DNA from 3 places in the Streptomyces nitrosporeus genome. Region 1 is predicted to be linked to each of the others. Evidence: riboswitches for the same ligand, from Rfam matches in the RefSeq annotation. Region 1 holds a riboswitch; each other region holds the start of a gene.

The links. A riboswitch is a leader RNA that binds a small molecule or an ion and turns the genes downstream of it on or off. The one in region 1 is predicted to bind cobalamin.
Region 2: it holds a riboswitch for cobalamin, as region 1 does, so the genes downstream of both, CP967_RS32940 (energy-coupling factor ABC transporter permease) here and CP967_RS00280 (GHMP family kinase ATP-binding protein) in region 1, are expected to answer to the same signal.
Region 3: it holds a riboswitch for cobalamin, as region 1 does, so the genes downstream of both, CP967_RS27000 (cobalamin biosynthesis protein) here and CP967_RS00280 (GHMP family kinase ATP-binding protein) in region 1, are expected to answer to the same signal.

The regions. Positions count from the first base shown of each region.
Region 1 covers NZ_CP023702.1:63,412-69,196, reverse strand. The annotation lists gene CP967_RS00290 (ATP-grasp domain-containing protein) at 1-261, opposite strand, end outside; gene CP967_RS00285 (cysteine synthase family protein) at 258-1,280, opposite strand; gene CP967_RS00280 (GHMP family kinase ATP-binding protein) at 1,277-2,266, opposite strand; cobalamin riboswitch at 2,399-2,545, opposite strand; gene CP967_RS00275 (ferric reductase-like transmembrane domain-containing protein) at 2,816-3,796, shown strand; gene CP967_RS00270 (hypothetical protein) at 3,927-4,163, opposite strand; gene CP967_RS00260 (phytoene desaturase family protein) at 4,499-5,785, opposite strand, start outside.
Region 2 covers NZ_CP023702.1:7,397,052-7,402,836, reverse strand. The annotation lists gene CP967_RS32950 (HelD family protein) at 1-1,728, shown strand, start outside; gene CP967_RS32945 (ABC transporter ATP-binding protein) at 2,024-3,820, shown strand; cobalamin riboswitch at 3,970-4,152, shown strand; gene CP967_RS32940 (energy-coupling factor ABC transporter permease) at 4,183-4,890, shown strand; gene CP967_RS32935 (energy-coupling factor ABC transporter substrate-binding protein) at 4,887-5,234, shown strand; gene cbiQ (cobalt ECF transporter T component CbiQ) at 5,242-5,785, shown strand, end outside.
Region 3 covers NZ_CP023702.1:6,113,853-6,119,637, forward strand. The annotation lists gene CP967_RS26995 (cobyric acid synthase) at 1-1,451, opposite strand, end outside; gene CP967_RS27000 (cobalamin biosynthesis protein) at 1,448-2,440, opposite strand; cobalamin riboswitch at 2,569-2,696, opposite strand; gene CP967_RS27005 (hypothetical protein) at 2,855-3,076, opposite strand; gene CP967_RS27010 (inorganic phosphate transporter) at 3,089-4,366, opposite strand; gene CP967_RS27015 (class II aldolase/adducin family protein) at 4,638-5,336, shown strand; gene CP967_RS27020 (alpha/beta hydrolase) at 5,432-5,785, shown strand, end outside.

The DNA.
Region 1 (5,785 bases):
GGCACCGGCCGGGGTCCAGGTGTCGGTGGAACTGATCAGGCCGCGCAGCCCCGGGGTGCGCCGGAGCAGACCGGCGGTCCGCTCCATGTCGAAGGTGTCGGTCACGACGACGTCGAGGGCGCCGGCGGGCAGCCGGTCCAGTTCGTAGGCGTAGTGGGCGGGGTCGCCGGTCAGCAGCAGCAGGCGCTCGCCGAGCAGGTCGGCGGCGCGGACCAGGCGGCCGAGACCGAAGGTCAGTGATTCCAGGCAGGCCACGGTCATGTCGCTCGTTCCTTCCGGTCCGCCGGCCAGGGAGCGCGCTGCCACGTCATCCTCGACCAGGGCATGGCCATCTCCTGCGGGCTGCGGACCTCGACGGGCTTCAGCGCGGCCGGTTCCAGGGCCTCGGCATGCCGAGCGAACACGCGTTCTGTGTAACGGTGTCCGGTGTCGGCCCCTATCACCAGGTGCAGCCGGTCGGGGTGGCGGCGGGCCTCGTACGCCGCCGCCAGGTAGCCGGCACCGGTGGACAGTCCGGCGAACACCGCGTGCTCGCGCAGCAGGGCGACGGCGCCGGACATGGCGTGAGTGAAGTCCAGCCAGTGGACGGTGTCGTAGAGGTGGTGGCGGACGTTGTCGAAGACGATCGACGAGCCGATGCCGGCGATGATCGCTTCGGGATCGTGGTGGTCCTGGCTGCCGAAGGTGACGCTGCCGAAGGGCTGGACGCCGGCCAGGCGCACGGAAGGGTCCCTGGTGCGCAGGCGTTCCACGATGCCGCCGGTCGAGGCTCCGGAGCCCACTCCGCCGACGACGGTCAGCGGTGTGGCGGGGAACTCCGCCGCGATCCGGTCGGCGACCTCGTGGTAGCCGAGGTAGTGGATGCCGTCGTGGTACTGGCGCATCCAGTGGTGGCCGGGGCGCTCGGCGAGGATCTCGCGCACCCGCCGTACCCGGAGCTCCTGGTCGAGTGCGAGGTTCCGCGACGGCTCGACCCGCTCCACCGTGGCACCGAGGATCTCCAGCTGGGTGAGGGTGGTGGAGTCGACGGTGGTGGACGCGACGATGTGGCACCGCATGCCGTACCGGTGGCAGGCCAGCGCGATGGCGTGGGCGTAGATGCCGCTGGAGCTGTCGACCAGGGTCTGGCCGGGACGGACCGTACCCCGTTCCAGCAGGTGGCGGACGGCGGCCAGGGCCGAATAGATCTTCATCGACTCGAACCGGAGCAGGACCAGGCCGTCGGTGAGCCGGACGAGGTCCGGTACTTTCAGGGCGTCGGTGATGTGGGGGTGGATCACCCGTAGCCTCCTCGGGCGAAGGTGCACTGGTGGCCGAGCGAGCGGAAGAACGCGGAGAGTTCGGACTTGACCCCGGCGCGTGGGCGCGAGGCGAAGAGATAGCCGGCCAGGCAGCCGGTGTGGGCGACGAAGACGCCGTCGGCGCCGAACCGTTCACGATGGGCCTGCAGGCTGCCGAAGGTCGCCTTGGGCAGCACCTCCTGGGACAACGCGGCGCTGACCGTCGCGGCACGGGCGACGGCGGCCGGGTCCCCCGAGCCGAAGCCCTTCACCAGATCGGTCAGGCACCGCCGGTACTCCTCGCCGCGGCGCCGGTAGTGGTCCAGCAGCAGGGGAGTGACGGCGGCGGTGTCCACCGTGCCGGGTTCGGTGACGTAGACGGTGTGGAAGCCGAGGCCCGGGCCCAGTCGCCGCACCACCCGGTGCCGGCCGCTGAGATACAGGGCGAACTCGTCGAGGAAGACACTGTCGGCGCGCTCGATGTCCGCCAGGATGCCGACGACCACGTCCGCGTCGTACGGCAGGGAGAAGACCCGGAACAGGCAGCGCAGCGTCGCCACGATGTCCGCCGTGGAACTGGCCATCCCCACACCCACCGGCAGTTCGGAGTGGGCGTGCCAGTCTCCCGGCGGCAGGGCGAGGCCGTAGCGGTCCAGGAAGAGCCGGGCCGCCGCCGCGGACTTCTCCCCGAGCGGCGGAGCATGCGGCGGAGGTCCGGCCGCCGCCCTCGGGGTGAAGTACACCCAGGAGTGGCGGTCCACGGGGAAGGACACCACCGCGATCTCGGGCTCGGCGTCCGGCCGCAGAGGGCCCTGGTACAGCTCGCCCAGCGTGCCGTGGCAGACACCCGACACGGTGCGGCCCGACGGAGGGCGGCCCTGGCGGGCGCGTATGCCGGGCCTCGGCGCCGTCGGCCCCGGCCGGCCGGCGGACACCCCGGCCCGGGGCGGCGTACCCGAAGAGGGCAGGCTGGATGACGCGCGCATTCCTCCTCCGTCCCGGTCCTTGGACACCGACAGGGAAGGAGGCACGGCCGTACACGATGTACGACCGCCCATACCGCCGACCCAGTCCACGAGGTCACGTACACAGCCCGCGCGACGCGCGGGCGCAGTGGCAGGTCTTCGGACTCGCGGGCACGCCCGCCGAAAGGCGGACACCTACCGGCCGTCTCTTCCCCGGCCCTGACGCGGGCCCAGTGACATCGACGGCTTTCGTTCCCACTCACCGCTGCGGGACAGTCCCGGATTCGCACCGGGTTCCCTCTTGCGTCGCGCCACCGGGCGTCCGGGCGGACGGGCGGCGCGAACCGACTGCGTGCATCAGCGTAGAGGCGCCCCCGTCCCTGTGACAGGGGGGCTCCGGCGGTTGTCCTGAATGTGAGGGCGCGGCAGAAAACAGGGGTGTCCTGTGCGGTTCCTGTGGCGGCTCTGGCCGGATACCGCCTCAAGAATCGCTCTCACCTGGGCCAGACTTGTTGCCTCACGCCACACGCGTACCGCTGTTGCGGTGGCCCGTGCCCGGGGAGGCCCCTGATGACGTCAGACACGAGGCCCGACGAGGACGGGGCGGTGACCCCGGCCGCGCAGCGGCGGGCTCCCGGCGGCCGCGTCGCGCTGCGCGGTGACCTGCGGGCCGCCCTGCCCGACGCCACCGCGGCGGTGGTGGTCACGGCGCTCGTGTTCGCGTTCCTGTACGCGCGCATGGGCTCGGGTGCTTCGGACACGGTCGCGGTCATGCCGTTCATGGACGATCCCGGCACGTACTGGATGTACCTGCTCAGCCAGGCGTTCGGCTGGTCGGGGCTGCTGTGGGCGTGGGGCACGGTCATGCTCGGCCTGCTGCTGTCGGGGCCGCGCCCCGCCCGGTTGCCGGTCTCCCGGCAGGTGCTGGAGCGCTGGCACCGCACCACGAGCCTGACGACGATGGCGCTGATGTCCGCCCACGCGCTGATGTTCGCGGCGGAACTCGTGCGGTACGAGACGAAGGTGGCGTGGGCGGAACGGCTGTGGGTGGCCTTCGCGGACAGCTTCGTGCCGGGCTGGTACGACTCCGGGACCGGGAGGATCGCCATCCCGCTCGGCCAGGGCGCCCTGTACCTGGCGATTCCGCTGGGGCTGCTGTTCTACGTCCGGCACCGCATCGGAGCGAACACCTGGCGACGGCTGCACCGTTTCGTGATCGTCGTGTACGTGCTGAGCGTGTGGCACACACTGCTGTACGGAACCAACGTCTGGTACGGGGAGTGGCCGCGCACTGCTCTGTGGCTGCTGCAACTGCCGGTCGCGGTACTGCTGTTGCTGCGGCTGCTGAAGCCGGCCCGGCGGGCCGAAAAGCTGGGTCCCCCCGGCGGGGGCACGGCCCGTCCGGCCTGGTGGGCGCGTGCGGCCGGACGGGCCGTCGCCGCGGCCGTCGTCGTCGGGCTGATCGCCGTGGTGGTGTCGGACCGCGACGGCGGGCGGGACCGTCCGGCCCACCAGCCGGCGACGGCGCCGCACGCCCAGGAGACGGACTGACCGCCGGCACCGGGCGGGCCGGGCGCCTGTCCACTCCGCAGGGCCCCGGGACGGACCTCCCGCCCGGCCGCCGGCCGCGTGGGCTCGTCCTCGTTCCCTGGCAGGCCGGGGGCGGCTGAAGGACGAGGGATCATCCGGGCGGTGGTCCGTCCTGGACGGCGCCGGTTCTCCTCCGGGCTTCGGCGAGTGCCCTGTCGAGCGCGCCGAAGAGTTCCTCCGTAGCGGGGATGATGCTGTCCTCACCGATCCGGTCGGCGATTTCGGAACGTCTCAGAAGGCGTAGAAGCGGAGGCTGGACGCCGCACAGGATCAGCCGGCCGCCCTGGCCGGCCAGGTGTCTCACGTACCGGTCGAGGAGTTCGAGCACGGCGGAGGACGGAACGTCGGGCAGGGCGCGGACTGCCAGGACGAGGACGGCTCCGTCGCTGGTGCGCTGACCGCCCGATGGTTCGGCACCGTCCCCACACGCATGGGTTCGGTGGCGTTGCGAAGGAACAGAGAAGACCGCGGCGAAGCCGCCGCGGATGCGACAAGCGCGTCAACACGGAGGCCGCGGCCCGCCTCGGCCTGCGGACACACCACTACACGTCCGCCGAGGACCTCGACCGCTACCTCGCGCGGACCCACGGACTGTGAGGACCTCCGGCCGGTGAACGGGGGCCGGGCCACCCGGAACCGGCGCCCCCTTCGCACCGCGGTGACTCATCCGGGCCCGGTGCGCCCCTCGGGCACGGGCGGCCGGATGCCGTGCTTCAGCAGTCCCGCCCACAGGCGGGCCCGGCCGGCCCCGTCGAGGGCTTCGTGGGCGGCGAGCAGGCCGCCGGTGACCGCGCCGAGGAAGCCGCCGGCCAGACAGTCCTGGCCCGAGAGGTACAGGCCCCTGATCCCGGTACGGGGGCGCAGCCAGTCCGCGAGGCCGGGGGAGCGGCCGTCACCGAAGGCGGTGACATCCTTGGCGAGCCCGTAGAGGCTGCCGCCGGGCCAGCCGGTGAAGTGCTCGGCCGTCAGAGGAGTGCCGAGCTCGTGGTAGGCCACCCGCCCTTCGGTCCGCGGCAGCTGACGGTGCAGTTCGTCGAGGAGTCGCGCGGTGAGTTCGGCCTTCAGGGTGAGGTAGGCCGGGTCCCGGTGCCGCCGGCGCGAGCCGCGGAAGGGCTCGAACAGCTCCGGGCGGACGTAGGCCAGGATCTCGCCCGTCGACCGGCCGGGGTGCCGTGCGGTCCAGGTCGGGTCCTTGGCGCAGGAGAAGGAGAGGAAACAGCCGCTGGTGCGGCCGCCGGTGCCGTCGAAGAAGGCGTCGCAGTCGCCGTCGGTGACCATCATGTTGTGCCGGGGCAGGCCCAGTTCCTCCGGGCTGCCGTCGAGGCCGAGGAAGAGCAGCACGAACGGGAACCCGCGGCGCATCTCCTCCAGCCGGTCCGTGCCGGTGGCGGACGGCCGGGGCAGCAGCGTGCGGTAGGTGTGGTGGGCGCCCGCCGCGCTGACCACCACCGGGGCGCGTACACGGGTGCCGTCCGCCAGCACCACGCCCGCCGCACGCCCCCCGTCCAGCTCGATCCGGGCGACCGGCGCCCGTACGAAGACCTCCCCGCCGGTGGCACGGATCGGGCCGAGCATCGCGCGGGCGATGGCGGCGCTGCCGCCCACCGGGTACCAGGCACCGGTGCGGAAGTGCTCGAACAGCACCGCGAGGAGGAAGAACGGCAGCCGGGCGGTGGAGTCGGCCAGCAGCAGCGCGCTCTGGGTGAGCACCGCCTGGCGCAGCCCCTCGTCGCGGACCAGCCCCGCCACCACCTCCCTGGCCGGCCGCAGCGCCTCGGCCGGGACGGCCGCCGACCGCAGCAGACGGGCCAGCCGCCGGACGACCGGACCCGACAGACGCCCCAGCGCGAGCACGGGCAGCACCGCCCGGCACCGTTCGACCAGCCGGAACAGCTCCTCGATCCCCGCCCGCTCGGCCGGGAAACGCGCGATCAGACGGGCCCGGTAGGC
Region 2 (5,785 bases), 7.3 Mb from region 1:
AACTCTGCGCGCACCGGGCGCATGGGCGACATCGTGCGGACCATCCAGGCGGAACAGGACCGCATCATCCGGGCGCCGCACCGGGGGGTCCTCGTGGTGGAGGGGGGTCCCGGGACCGGGAAGACCGCGGTGGCGCTGCACCGCGCGGCCTTACTACTGTACGAGCACCGTGAGCTGCTCTCCAAGCGCGCGGTGCTGGTCGTGGGGCCCAACCCCGCCTTCCTGCGGTACATCGGCGAGGTACTGCCCGCGCTCGGCGAGACCGGCGTCATGCTGGCCACCCAGGCCGAGCTCTTCCCCGGTGTCCACGCGCGCGGAACCGATACGCCCCGGGCCGCCGCGGTGAAGGGCGGCGAGGAGATGGCCGAGGCGCTGGCCCTGGCCGTACGTGACCGCCAGCGGCTGCCCGAGCCCGGTGCGCCGCTGGTCGTGCCGCACGACGACGGCGACCTGGTGCTGGACCGGGAGATCGCCCGTGAGGCCCGGCGAGCGGCCCGTGAGACCCGGCTGCCGCACAACCTGGCGCGCCCGTACTTCGTGTTCCGGATCATCGACGCCCTCACCGCGCAGCTCGCCGACCGGATCGGGGCCGACCCCTACGGCGGCCCGAACTTCCTGGGCGCCGACGACATCGCCCAGCTCGGCAAGGGGGTCGCCGCCAGTGCCCGGGTGCATGCCGCGATCGGTGAGCTGTGGCCCGCCCTCACCCCCGAGGACTTCCTGGCGGACTATCTGGCCGACCCGGTGCACGTACCGCAGGAGCACGCCGACGCGATCCGCCGGGCGCCCGGTTCCGGGCGGTGGACCCCCGCCGACGTGCCGCTGCTCGACGAGGCGGCGGAACTGCTGGGCGTGGACGACAGCGCTGAGCGCGCCGCGGCCGAGGCGGAGCGCCAGGAGCGGATCGCCTACGCCCAGGGGGTGCTGGAGCTGTCGCGGGGGTCGGAGACGTACGAGTTCGAGGACGAGGAGTCCGAGGTGCTCGCCGCCCACGACATCGTCGACGCCGAGCGCATGGCGGAGCGCCACGAGGAGGCCGACCACCGCACTGCGGCCGAGCGGGCCGCGGCCGACCGCACCTGGGCGTTCGGCCACATCATCGTCGACGAGGCGCAGGAGCTGTCGCCGATGGCGTGGCGGCTGCTGATGCGCCGCTCCCCCACCCGCTCGCTGACCCTGGTCGGCGACCCAGCGCAGACCTCCGAGGAGGCGGGTGTCGGTGCGTGGGACCGGATCCTGCGCCCGTACGTCGGCGACCGCTTCGAGCATGTCCGGCTGATGGTCAACTACCGTACGCCCGCGGAGGTCATGGAGCTGGCCGCCCGGGTGCCGCGGGCCGAGGACCCGTCCTTCGAGCCGCCCGGCTCGGTGCGCTCCACCGGCGAGGCGCCGTGGATCCGGGACGCGGGCCGGGACCTGGCGGGCGCGGTGGCCCGGGCCGTCACGGAGATGACCCCGGGTGAGGGGCGTCTGGCGGTGATCGCCCCGCGCGAGTTGCACGAGGAGATCGCCGCCCCGCTCGACCACGTCACGGCGGGCGCCGAGCCCGATCTCACCCTGCCGGTGGTCCTGCTCGACCCGCGTCAGGCCAAGGGGCTGGAGTTCGACCACGTACTGGTGGTGGAACCCGGCCGGTACGGCACCAGCGATCTGTACGTGGCGCTCACCCGTGCGACGCAGCGCCTGGGTGTCCTCCACCGGGAGCCGCTGCCCGCATCGCTGCGCTGACGGCCCCCCGCCCGGCCCGGGACGCCCCCCGCGGTGTCCGTTCCTCCGGCGCCTGTCCCGGCGGTGCCTGTCCCAGCGCGGGCGGCAGCGGCTCGGAATGCACGATGTCCAGGCGGGAGACGGCCCGGGTGAGCGCCACGTACAGGCGGTTGAGGCCGCGGGGCCCCTCCTCGACGACGGCCGCGGGGTGCCGCCAGGGCGCCGGTGGCCGGCGCCCTGGCGGGCGCCTTCGGGCGCTGTCCCACCAGGTGGCGGGGGGCTTGTCCGAAGCGTCCGGAGCCAGTGGGATGGAGCTATGGAGAAAGCGCTTTCACCCTCGGCCGCCGATCCCGTGGCCCCCTTCGACCACCTCGATCACCGCTACCGCGGCGAGAACCCCGTCCGCACCCTCGGCCTCCTCTTCCGCCCCGATCGCGGCCGCCTCGCCCTGGCCGCACTCATCTTCGTGGTGAAGCACAGCCCGATCTGGCTGCTGCCGTTGATCACCGCCACCGTTCTCGACGTGGTCGTGGAGCACGGCCCGGAGTCGGGGATCTGGAAGTCGACGGGCGTCCTGCTGTTCATCCTCGTCATCAACTACCCGCTCCACCAGTGGTACGTGCGGCTGCTCGGCGGCAGTATCCGCCGTATGGGCACGAGTCTGCGTTCCGCGCTCTGCCGCCGGATGCAGCAGTTGTCCATCGGGTACCACTCCCGGGTCAGTTCGAGCGTGCTCCAGGCGAAGGTGGTCCGGGACGTCGAGGCCGTGGAGCAGATGGTGCAGCAGAGCTCCGACATGGGTCTCGGCGCCGTCGTCACCCTGGTCGGGGGGCTCGTCGTCATCGGGGTGCGGGTGCCCGAGTTCCTGCCCGTGTTCCTCGTCGTGGTCCCGGCGGCGGGCTTCCTCGTGATGAAGCTCCGCGCGCGGCTGCGCAGCCACAACGAGTCCTTCCGCCGCGAGGTGGAACAACTGTCCTCGCGGGTCGGGGAGATGACCGCGCTGATGCCCATCACCCGCGCCCACGGTCTGGAGCGGACCGCCCTCGGCCGGGTCGACGGTTCCCTGCGCCAGGTGTTCGCGGCCGGTCTGCGCCTGGACATGATCAACGGCCGCTTCGGTTCGCTGTCCTGGGTGATCCTCAACACGCTCGGCGTGCTGTGCCTTTCCGGTTCCGCCCTGGTGGCCTACCACGGCTGGATGGCCCTCACCCCGGGGGACGTGGTGATGCTGAGCGCCTTCTTCACCGTACTGACGGGGTCGGTCACCACGCTGCTCGGCCTGGCTCCGGTCCTCACCAAGGGCCTGGAGTCGGTGCGTTCGGCGGGAGAGGTGCTGCAGGCGCCCGACCTGGAGAACAACGCCGGCAAGGCGCGGGTGGAGAGCGTGACCGGCCGTATCGACTTCGAGGACGCCGGCTTCGCGTACGACGACGGGGAGCAGGCGGTCGACGGCTTCACCCTGTCCGCACGGCCGGGTGAGACCATCGCGCTGGTCGGTGCGTCGGGTGCGGGGAAGTCGACGGTGCTCAACCTGCTGATCGGTTTCATCCGGCCCACCTCGGGCCGGATCCTGCTGGACGGCACCGACATGGCCGGGCTGGACCTGCGGACCTACCGGCGCTTCCTCTCGGTGGTGCCGCAGGAGTCGATCCTCTTCGAGGGCAGCATCCGCGACAACGTCGCGTACGGCATGGGGGACACGGACGAGGAGACGCTGACGCGTGCCCTGCGCGACGCCAACGCGCTGGATTTCGTGTCGGATCTGCCGCACGGTCTCGACACGGTCGTCGGGGAGCGGGGCGCGCGGTTGTCGGGCGGGCAGAAGCAGCGGCTGGCCATCGCCCGCGCGCTGATCCGCGATCCCCGCGTCCTGGTGCTCGACGAGGCGACGTCCGCGCTGGACAACCGTTCCGAGGCCCTGGTGCAGGAGGCCCTCTCCCGGCTGGTGCACGGCCGCACGGTGTTCGTCGTCGCCCACCGGCTCTCCACCGTCCAGGGCGCCGACCGCATCGTGGCGATGGAGAACGGCCGGATCGTCGAGGTGGGTACGCACGAGGAACTGCTGACCACGGGAGGCGTGTACGCCGGGCTGCAACCCGCGCAGCCGAGGTGACGGCAGGCGGGGGCCGGGCCCGGGACGGCGACCGGCGGGGGGAGCGGCAGGGGACCGGACCGGGCCGGGATGACAGCCGGGCCCGGGGCGACGGCCGGGCAGGCCGGACCGGCCACCGGAACGCGCTTGTCACCACGCGGGCGCGGGCACTAGGGTCGCCACGCCTTGGTGAACGGGAAATCCGGTGTGATGCCGGTGCGGCCCTCGCCACTGTGATCGGGAAGTCCTGCTCCAGCCCTCACGGGCAGCCACTGGGTCCTTCGACCCGGGAAGGCGGAGCACGGGCGGTGGTACCCGCGAGCCAGGAGACCGGCCAAGGCGCTTCAACCATCCACGAGGTGCTGGAGAGGGTCTGCCGAGTCATGCACATAGCCGAGGGTTTTCTTCCTCCGGAGCACGCGATCGCCTGGGGTGTCGCGTCCGCGCCGTTCGTCGTCCACGGGGTGAGATCGCTCACCCGTGAGGTCAAAGAGCATCCGGAGAGCACCCTGCTCCTGGGTGCGTCGGGTGCCTTCACCTTCGTCCTGTCGGCCCTGAAACTCCCTTCCGTCACCGGGAGTTGTTCCCATCCCACCGGGACGGGGCTCGGGGCGATCCTGTTCCGGCCGCCCGTCATGGCGGTGCTGGGCACCATCACCCTGCTGTTCCAGGCGCTGCTGCTGGCGCACGGTGGTCTGACCACGCTGGGCGCCAACGTCTTCTCCATGGCGGTCGTGGGGCCCTGGGCCGGGTACGCCGTGTTCCGGCTGCTGCGGCGCTGCGGTGCCGCCCTGATGGCGGCGGTGTTCTCCGCGGCGTTCGTCGCGGACCTGTCGACGTACTGCGTCACCAGTGTGCAGCTGGCGCTCGCCTTCCCCGATCCGGGAAGCGGGTTCCTGGGGGCGCTGGGTACGTTCGGTTCCGTCTTCGCCCTCACCCAGATCCCGCTCGCGGTCAGCGAGGGGCTGCTGACGGTGCTGGTGATGCGTCTGCTGGTGCGGTCCAGCAAGGGCGAACTGACCCGGCTGGGCGTGTTCCTGACGCGCCGGGCGAACGGCGCGGGTACGGCCGCCGGGGCGGTGGCCCGATGACGAAGCACACGAAGGTCAACGCGCTGCTCCTGCTGGCGGTCGCCGCGCTGGCGGTGCTGCCCCTGGTCCTCGGGCTCGGCGACCACAAGGAGGAGCCGTTCGCCGGCGCCGACGCGGAGGCGGAGACCGCGATCACCGAGATCGACCCGGACTACGAGCCCTGGTTCTCCCCGCTGTACGAGCCGCCGTCCGGCGAGATCGAGTCGGCGCTCTTCGCCCTCCAGGCGGCTCTCGGCGCGGGGGTCCTCGGCTACTACTTCGGGGTGCACCGGGGCCGGCGCCAGGGTGCCGGGCCGGCGGGTCGGCAGAACGGCGCCGGCGGCTCCCGCCCCGGCGAGTTCTGATCCGGCCGTGCTGCCGATCGACGAGGCGGCGCACAGCAGTCGCTGGCGCCGCCGCCATCCCGTGGACAAGGCGGTCCTGGGCCTCGGTCTGACCGTGCTGGCCATCTCGCTGCCGGCCTGGCCGGGGGCGGCCCTGGTGCTGGTCACGGCGCTGGTGGTGCTGCTCGGCCCGGCGGGCGTGCCGGCCCGCCGGCTGTGGCGGGCCTACCGGGTCCCGCTGGGCTTCTGTGTGACCGGGGCGCTCCCTCTGCTGGTGCGGGTCGGCGGGCCCGAAGGGTTCGTCGGCCTGGCCGGCGGCGGGCCCCTGCGGGCCGGGGAGCTGCTGCTGCGGACCTCGGCCGCGTCCCTGGGCGTGCTGCTGTTCGCCTTCACCACCCCGGTGTCGGACCTGCTGCCCCGGCTGGTGCGGGCCGGGGTGCCCGCACCGGTCGTGGACGTCGCTCTGGTGACGTACCGGATGAGCTTTCTGCTGCTGGAGTCGGTACGCCGTGTCCGGCAGGCGCAGGCCGCGCGGCTCGGGCACACCACGCGGGCGGCGGCCTGGCGGTCGC
Region 3 (5,785 bases), 6.1 Mb from region 1:
AGCCGCCACAGCGCGTCCGTGTCGGCGTACCGCTCCACCAGGTCGCCCAGCCGGTCCAATTGCTCCTCCCGCAGCGCCGCGAAACACGTGTCCGGGGCCACCGCGAACCGGCGTCCCGCCACCCGCGCCACCTCCGTCAGGAACGCCCGCCGGAAACCGTCGCTCTCCAGCGACCCGTGCCAGTGCGTCCCCCACACGGATCCCACCCGGCACCCGTCCAGGAAGGGCTCACCGCCCCGCACGTCGGCGAGGCCGTGATGGATCTCGTATCCCTCCACCGTCTCGCCGAGCGCCGATCCCACCGGCCGGGCCAGCACCTTCTCCCGGCCGAAACGGATCCGTACCGGCAGCAGCCCGAGCCCCTCGACCAGCCCGGCCTTCGACTCCACGTCGTCCTCGATGCTCTCGCCCAGCACCTGGAAGCCCCCGCAGACACCCAGCACCGGGCGCCCCTCCGCGGCCCGCCGCGCCAGGGCGCCGGCCAGCCCCCGCTCCCGCAGCCAGGCCAGCGCCTTCACCGTGCCCCGGGTGCCCGGCACCACCACCAGGTCCGCGTCGGCGAGCTCCTCCGCCCGGTCCACGAACCGCACCACCACACCCGGCTCGGCGGCCAGCGCGTCCACATCGGTGAAGTTCGACATCAGCGGGACCGCGCACACCGCGACCCGCAGCACCTCCTCGCCGACCGGCGGCGCCACCACCGACTCGCGCACCGCGCCGCGCAGCGACACCCGCAGCCCGTCCTCCTCGTCGATGCCCAGCCCGTGGGCGAACGGCAGCACCCCGTACGTCCGCCGCCCGGTCAGCTCACGCAGCATGTCCAGGCCGGGCTCCAGCAGCGAGACGTCCCCCCGGAACTTGTTGACGAGGTACCCGGCGACCAGGGCCTGGTCCTCGGGATCCAGCAGCGCCGTCGTCCCGAAGAACGAGGCGAACACCCCGCCCCGGTCGATGTCCCCGACCACCAGCACCGGGAAGCGGGCGGCCCGCGCGATCCCCATGTTCACGATGTCCGTACGCCGCAGGTTGATCTCCGCCGGTGACCCCGCGCCCTCGCAGATCACCGCGTCGTACGTGCTCCGCAGCTGCTCCAGGCACTCCACGACCGTCCCGAACAGCGACTCCTGGTGGCCCCCGTGATAGCCGCGCGCGCTCATCTCCCCGACGGGCTTCCCCATCAGCACCACCTGGCTGGACCGGTCCCCGCCGGGCTTCAGCAGCACCGGGTTCATCAGCACCGTCGGCTCCACCCGGGCGGCCTGCGCCTGCATCGCCTGGGCGCGGCCGATCTCCGCGCCCTCATGGGTGACGAAGGAGTTCAGCGACATGTTCTGCGCCTTGAACGGGGCGACCTTCACCCCCCGGCGCACCAGCCACCGGCAGATGCCCGCCGTCACCACACTCTTGCCCGCGTCCGACGTGGTCCCCGCGACCAGCAGTCCGCCACTCATGTCCGCTCCTTCCCCGCCGCCGTGCGCGCCCGTACCCTCCCCGGGCGCGCGGTCATGTATCCCACCGCGAGCCGCCCGGCCACACACACCCCCAGGGCCAGCGCACCCACCCGGCGCGACAGCCGCACCGCGCGTTCGACATCCGCCACCCGGACCTCACGCCCGGCCTCCCCGTTCAGCACCGGCCGGTGCTCGACCCGCCCGCCGTACGCCAGCGTCCCGCCCAGCCGTACGCCGAGCGCACCCGCGAAAGCCGCCTCGACCGGGCCCGCGTTGGGGCTCGGATGGAGACCGGCGTCCGCCCGCCAGGCGCGTACCGCCGCACGGGGGCGCCCGCCCGCGGCCACGGCGAGCGCGGCGGTGAGCCGGGCGCCGGGCCAGCCGGCCAGGTCGTCGAGACGGGCCGAGGCCCAGCCGTACCGCCGGTACCGCGGCGACCGGTGGCCGACCATCGCGTCCAGGGTGTTCACCGCCCGGAAACCGGCCAGCCCCGGCACCCCGCCCAGGGCGCCCCAGACCAGGGCGCCCACCACGGCGTCGGAGGTGTTCTCGGCGACGGACTCCACCACCGCACGCGCGATCTGCGGCCCGTCCAGCGCCTGCGGGTCCCGGCCGCACAGGCGCGGCAGCCGCTCCCGGGCCAGGTCCAGGTCACCGGCGGTGAGCGCGTCCCCGACGGCCCGGGCCTCACGGCCCAGCGAGGTGCCCCCGACGACGGACCAGGCGGTCACGGCGGTCAGCGCCACAGCCGCGGCGGGACGGCCGCGCACGGCGCGGGCGGCGAGCGCCGCGGCGCCCACGGTGCCCCCGGCGCACAGCAGCGTGTGCAGGGCACCGGCGCCGCGGTGATCGCGCCACAGCCGCTTCTCGACGCCCGCGGCGGCCCGCCCGAAGGCGGCGACCGGGTGGCCCCGCCGGGGGTCACCGAGCAGCAGGTCACCGATCAGGCCGGCGGTGGCGCCGTACGCGAAGATGCGGTCGGCTCGCACGGATCAGCCCGCCGTCGCGCCTCGGAGGGACGGCGTCACGGGGGGCGGGGGGAACGGCGCACGGCGGCCGGGCATGGCAGATGTCCTCACTCAGGGTCCGCGCCCTGGTTCGACGTGACGGCGACGAGAGTCTCCTGGCTTCCGGATCCGCGCTTCCCCCGGCCTTCCAGCCCGCGGTGGCGGGCCGTGACTTCCGTGTGGGGGAGTGCTCCCCGGTGACAGTGGCGGGACCGCGCCGGATTCGCACCGGCTTCCTCTCCTGTCGCCGTAAATGGCTCCGGCAGTCCACCACGCCCCGTGAGCGCCCGTCAACCCGGCGCTGACCTGCGAGGCCGTGGCGTGGGCAGACGCACACGGGCCCGTACGCACCTCAGGTGCGTACGGGCCCGTGCGGAGACAAGGGGCGGGGGACCGTCAGGCGACGATCAGATAGATCCCGTAGGCGACGGCTGCCACGCACAGGGCGAAGCAGGCGTACGCCCCGGTGCGGACCAGTGCCGCCGGCCCGCCGTCGCGCGTGGCCGACGCCTGCTTGGCGAGGCCGACGATGCCGAGGGTGAACAGGCCCACCAGGGCGACGGTGACCACGAGACTGACTCCGAAGACGGAGCCGAGAGCTGCCCAGTCGATGTTCATACGGATCTTTCCTTACACCGTGGCCGGACGGGCCGGGTCGGCCGGGATCTCGGCGGTGGGGGGCGGGGCCGGGATGGTGGCCTTGAGGTCGGCGACCGCGGCGTCGGTGGGCGGCGGGCTGACCGCCGCGATGGCGGTGGTGACGACGCCCGCGGGCTCGGCGGCGAAGCCGTCGTCCTCGCTCGCGGTGACGTTGGTGTGGTCGACCGGCTTGCGCCGCGACAGCAGCCAGATGGCACCGGAGCCCGCGACGAGCAGCACGGCCACGACGGCGACGCCCCAGCTGCCCTGCTTGGTCAGGAGCTCCGCGCCCGCGCCGACCAGACCGGCGGCCGGCAGCGTCAGACCCCAGGCGACGAACATCCGGGTCGCGGTGGACCAGCGGACCGTGCCGCCCTGGCGTCCGAGACCGGCACCCATCACCGCACCGGAGCAGGACTGCGTGGTGGAGAGGGAGAAACCGAGGTGGGAGGAGGCCAGGATGACCGTGGCCGCACTGGTCTGGGCGGCGAAGCCCTGCGGCGGCTTCAGGTCGGTCAGACCGCTGCCCATGGTGCGGATGATGCGCCAGCCGCCGAGGTAGGTGCCCAGCGCGATGGCGATACCGGCCGACGCGATGACCCAGACCGGCGGGTTGGAGCCCGGGGCGAGCACCCCGCCGGTGACCAGTGCCAGGGTGATGATGCCCATCGTCTTCTGGGCGTCGTTGGTGCCGTGGGCCAGCGAGACCAGGCCCGCCGAGGCGATCTGCCCCACGCGGTAGCCCTTGGCCGTCGACTTCAGCTGCTCCTCGTCGGTGATCTTCCGGTTGATCCGGTACGTCAGCCGCGTGGCCAGCAACGCGGCCACACCGGCGACGAGGGGAGCGGCGAGCGCCGGCAGCAGCACCTTGGTGACGACGGTGCCGCCGTTGATCGAGGACCAGCCGGCCGACATCACCGCGGCGCCGATCAGACCGCCGAAGAGCGCGTGGGAGGAACTGGAGGGCAGGCCGACCAGCCAGGTCAGCAGATTCCACAGGATGGCGCCGACGAGCGCCGCGAAGATGACCTCGGTTCTGAGGCCGTCCTCGTCGACGATCCCGCCGGAGATCGTCCTGGCGACCTCCACCGACAGGAACGCGCCTACCAGGTTGAGAACGGCGGACATGGCCACCGCGGTCTTGGGCTTGAGAGCGCCGGTCGAGATGGTGGTCGCCATCGCGTTGGCGGTGTCATGGAAACCGTTCGTGAAATCGAACACGAGAGCTGTTACGACCACGATCGCAAGCAGCAGCGTGATGTGTTCCATTTACCCAGGCAATCGTTCGACGTCATTGGCAGTTTGAACGTAAGCATGCTGGGTGAACGGAAGATGAACTGGGCAGGGCGCTGCGGTGACCCCAAGCGTGTGCGGACATTCCGTTTGAGCCCTCCCGAGGTCACGGCACCCTCCCGGGGCGGCGGTGGCGCAAGCCTTTACCGGGCTTTGGCGAACTCTTGGCCCCGGCGGGGCGGAGCGTCCGAAGCCGTGAGGCAGCTCACCCGGCCCGCTTCGCGAGAGGTCGTTAGGATTCCCCCTCATGAGTGACGGCGTGGCGGGCGACGCGGTTGACGGAGGGCTGGGGGCGGCCGGCGGGGACGCCGTCGGACGGGCCTGGAGCGAGGTCGTGGCGACGGCCCGCAGGACGGCCGCCGAAGGGCTGGTCGTCGGCACCTCGGGCAACGTCTCCGCACGCGTCGGCCCGGTCGTGCTGGTCACACCCAGCGGTGTCCCCTACGACCGGCTCGGCCCCGGCGACGCGGTCGGCGTCGACCTCGAAGGCCGCCAGGTCCTCGGCACGCTGGCCCCGACCAGCGAGGTCCCCCTCCACCTCGCCGTCTACCGGCACACCTCCGCGACCGCCGTCGTCCACACCCACGCGGTGCACGCCACCGCCGTCTCCACCCTCCTCGACGAGGTCCCGCCGGTCCACTACGTCACCGCCCTGCTCGGCGGCACCGTCCGCACCGCCCCCTACGCCCGCTACGGCACCGCGGAACTCGCCGCCCACATGCTCGAAGCCCTCCGCGACCGCACCGGATGCCTCCTGCGCAACCACGGGACGGTCACCTACGGAGACACCCTCGACCAGGCGTACGAGCGCACCGCCCAGCTGGAGTGGATGTGCCGGCTCTGGCTCACCGCCGCCTCCGTGCCGGGCCGCAGCCCCTCCCTGCTCACCCCCGCCCAGCTGCACGACGTGCAGGAGGCCCTCAAGGACTACGGCCAGCGCGGCTGACCCCCCGGGGCCGCGGCCGCGAAGCGGCCCGTCCGGCGGGTCCCCAACGGCCGTGTCCGCTGGCAACGCCGTCCGGCGCCCGCGAGACTGAGGCGATGCGCCCGGCAAAAGCGACGGCAGCGGCCGTCACCACGATCCTCGGCATCGGCACGGCTGCGGTCGCGGCCGGCCGGTACGCCAGCGACGCCGCCCTCGGGGCCGGTACGCCGCACCCCCTCCCCGGAGACCGCAGGCTCACCGTGCACGCCACGGCCGCCGGGCAGGTCACCCTGACCCGCTCCTTCGCCGCCCTGCGCCCCGGTACCTACGGGCTGGCCGGGCGGGACGTCCACGCCGTCGTCGGCCCGGTCCTCGAACACGGCCCGGACGGCTCCGCCGACACCGTCGTACGCCGACTGGAACGCGTCACCCGCGGCAGCCTGGAACCCGGCGCCAAGGTCCGCATGACC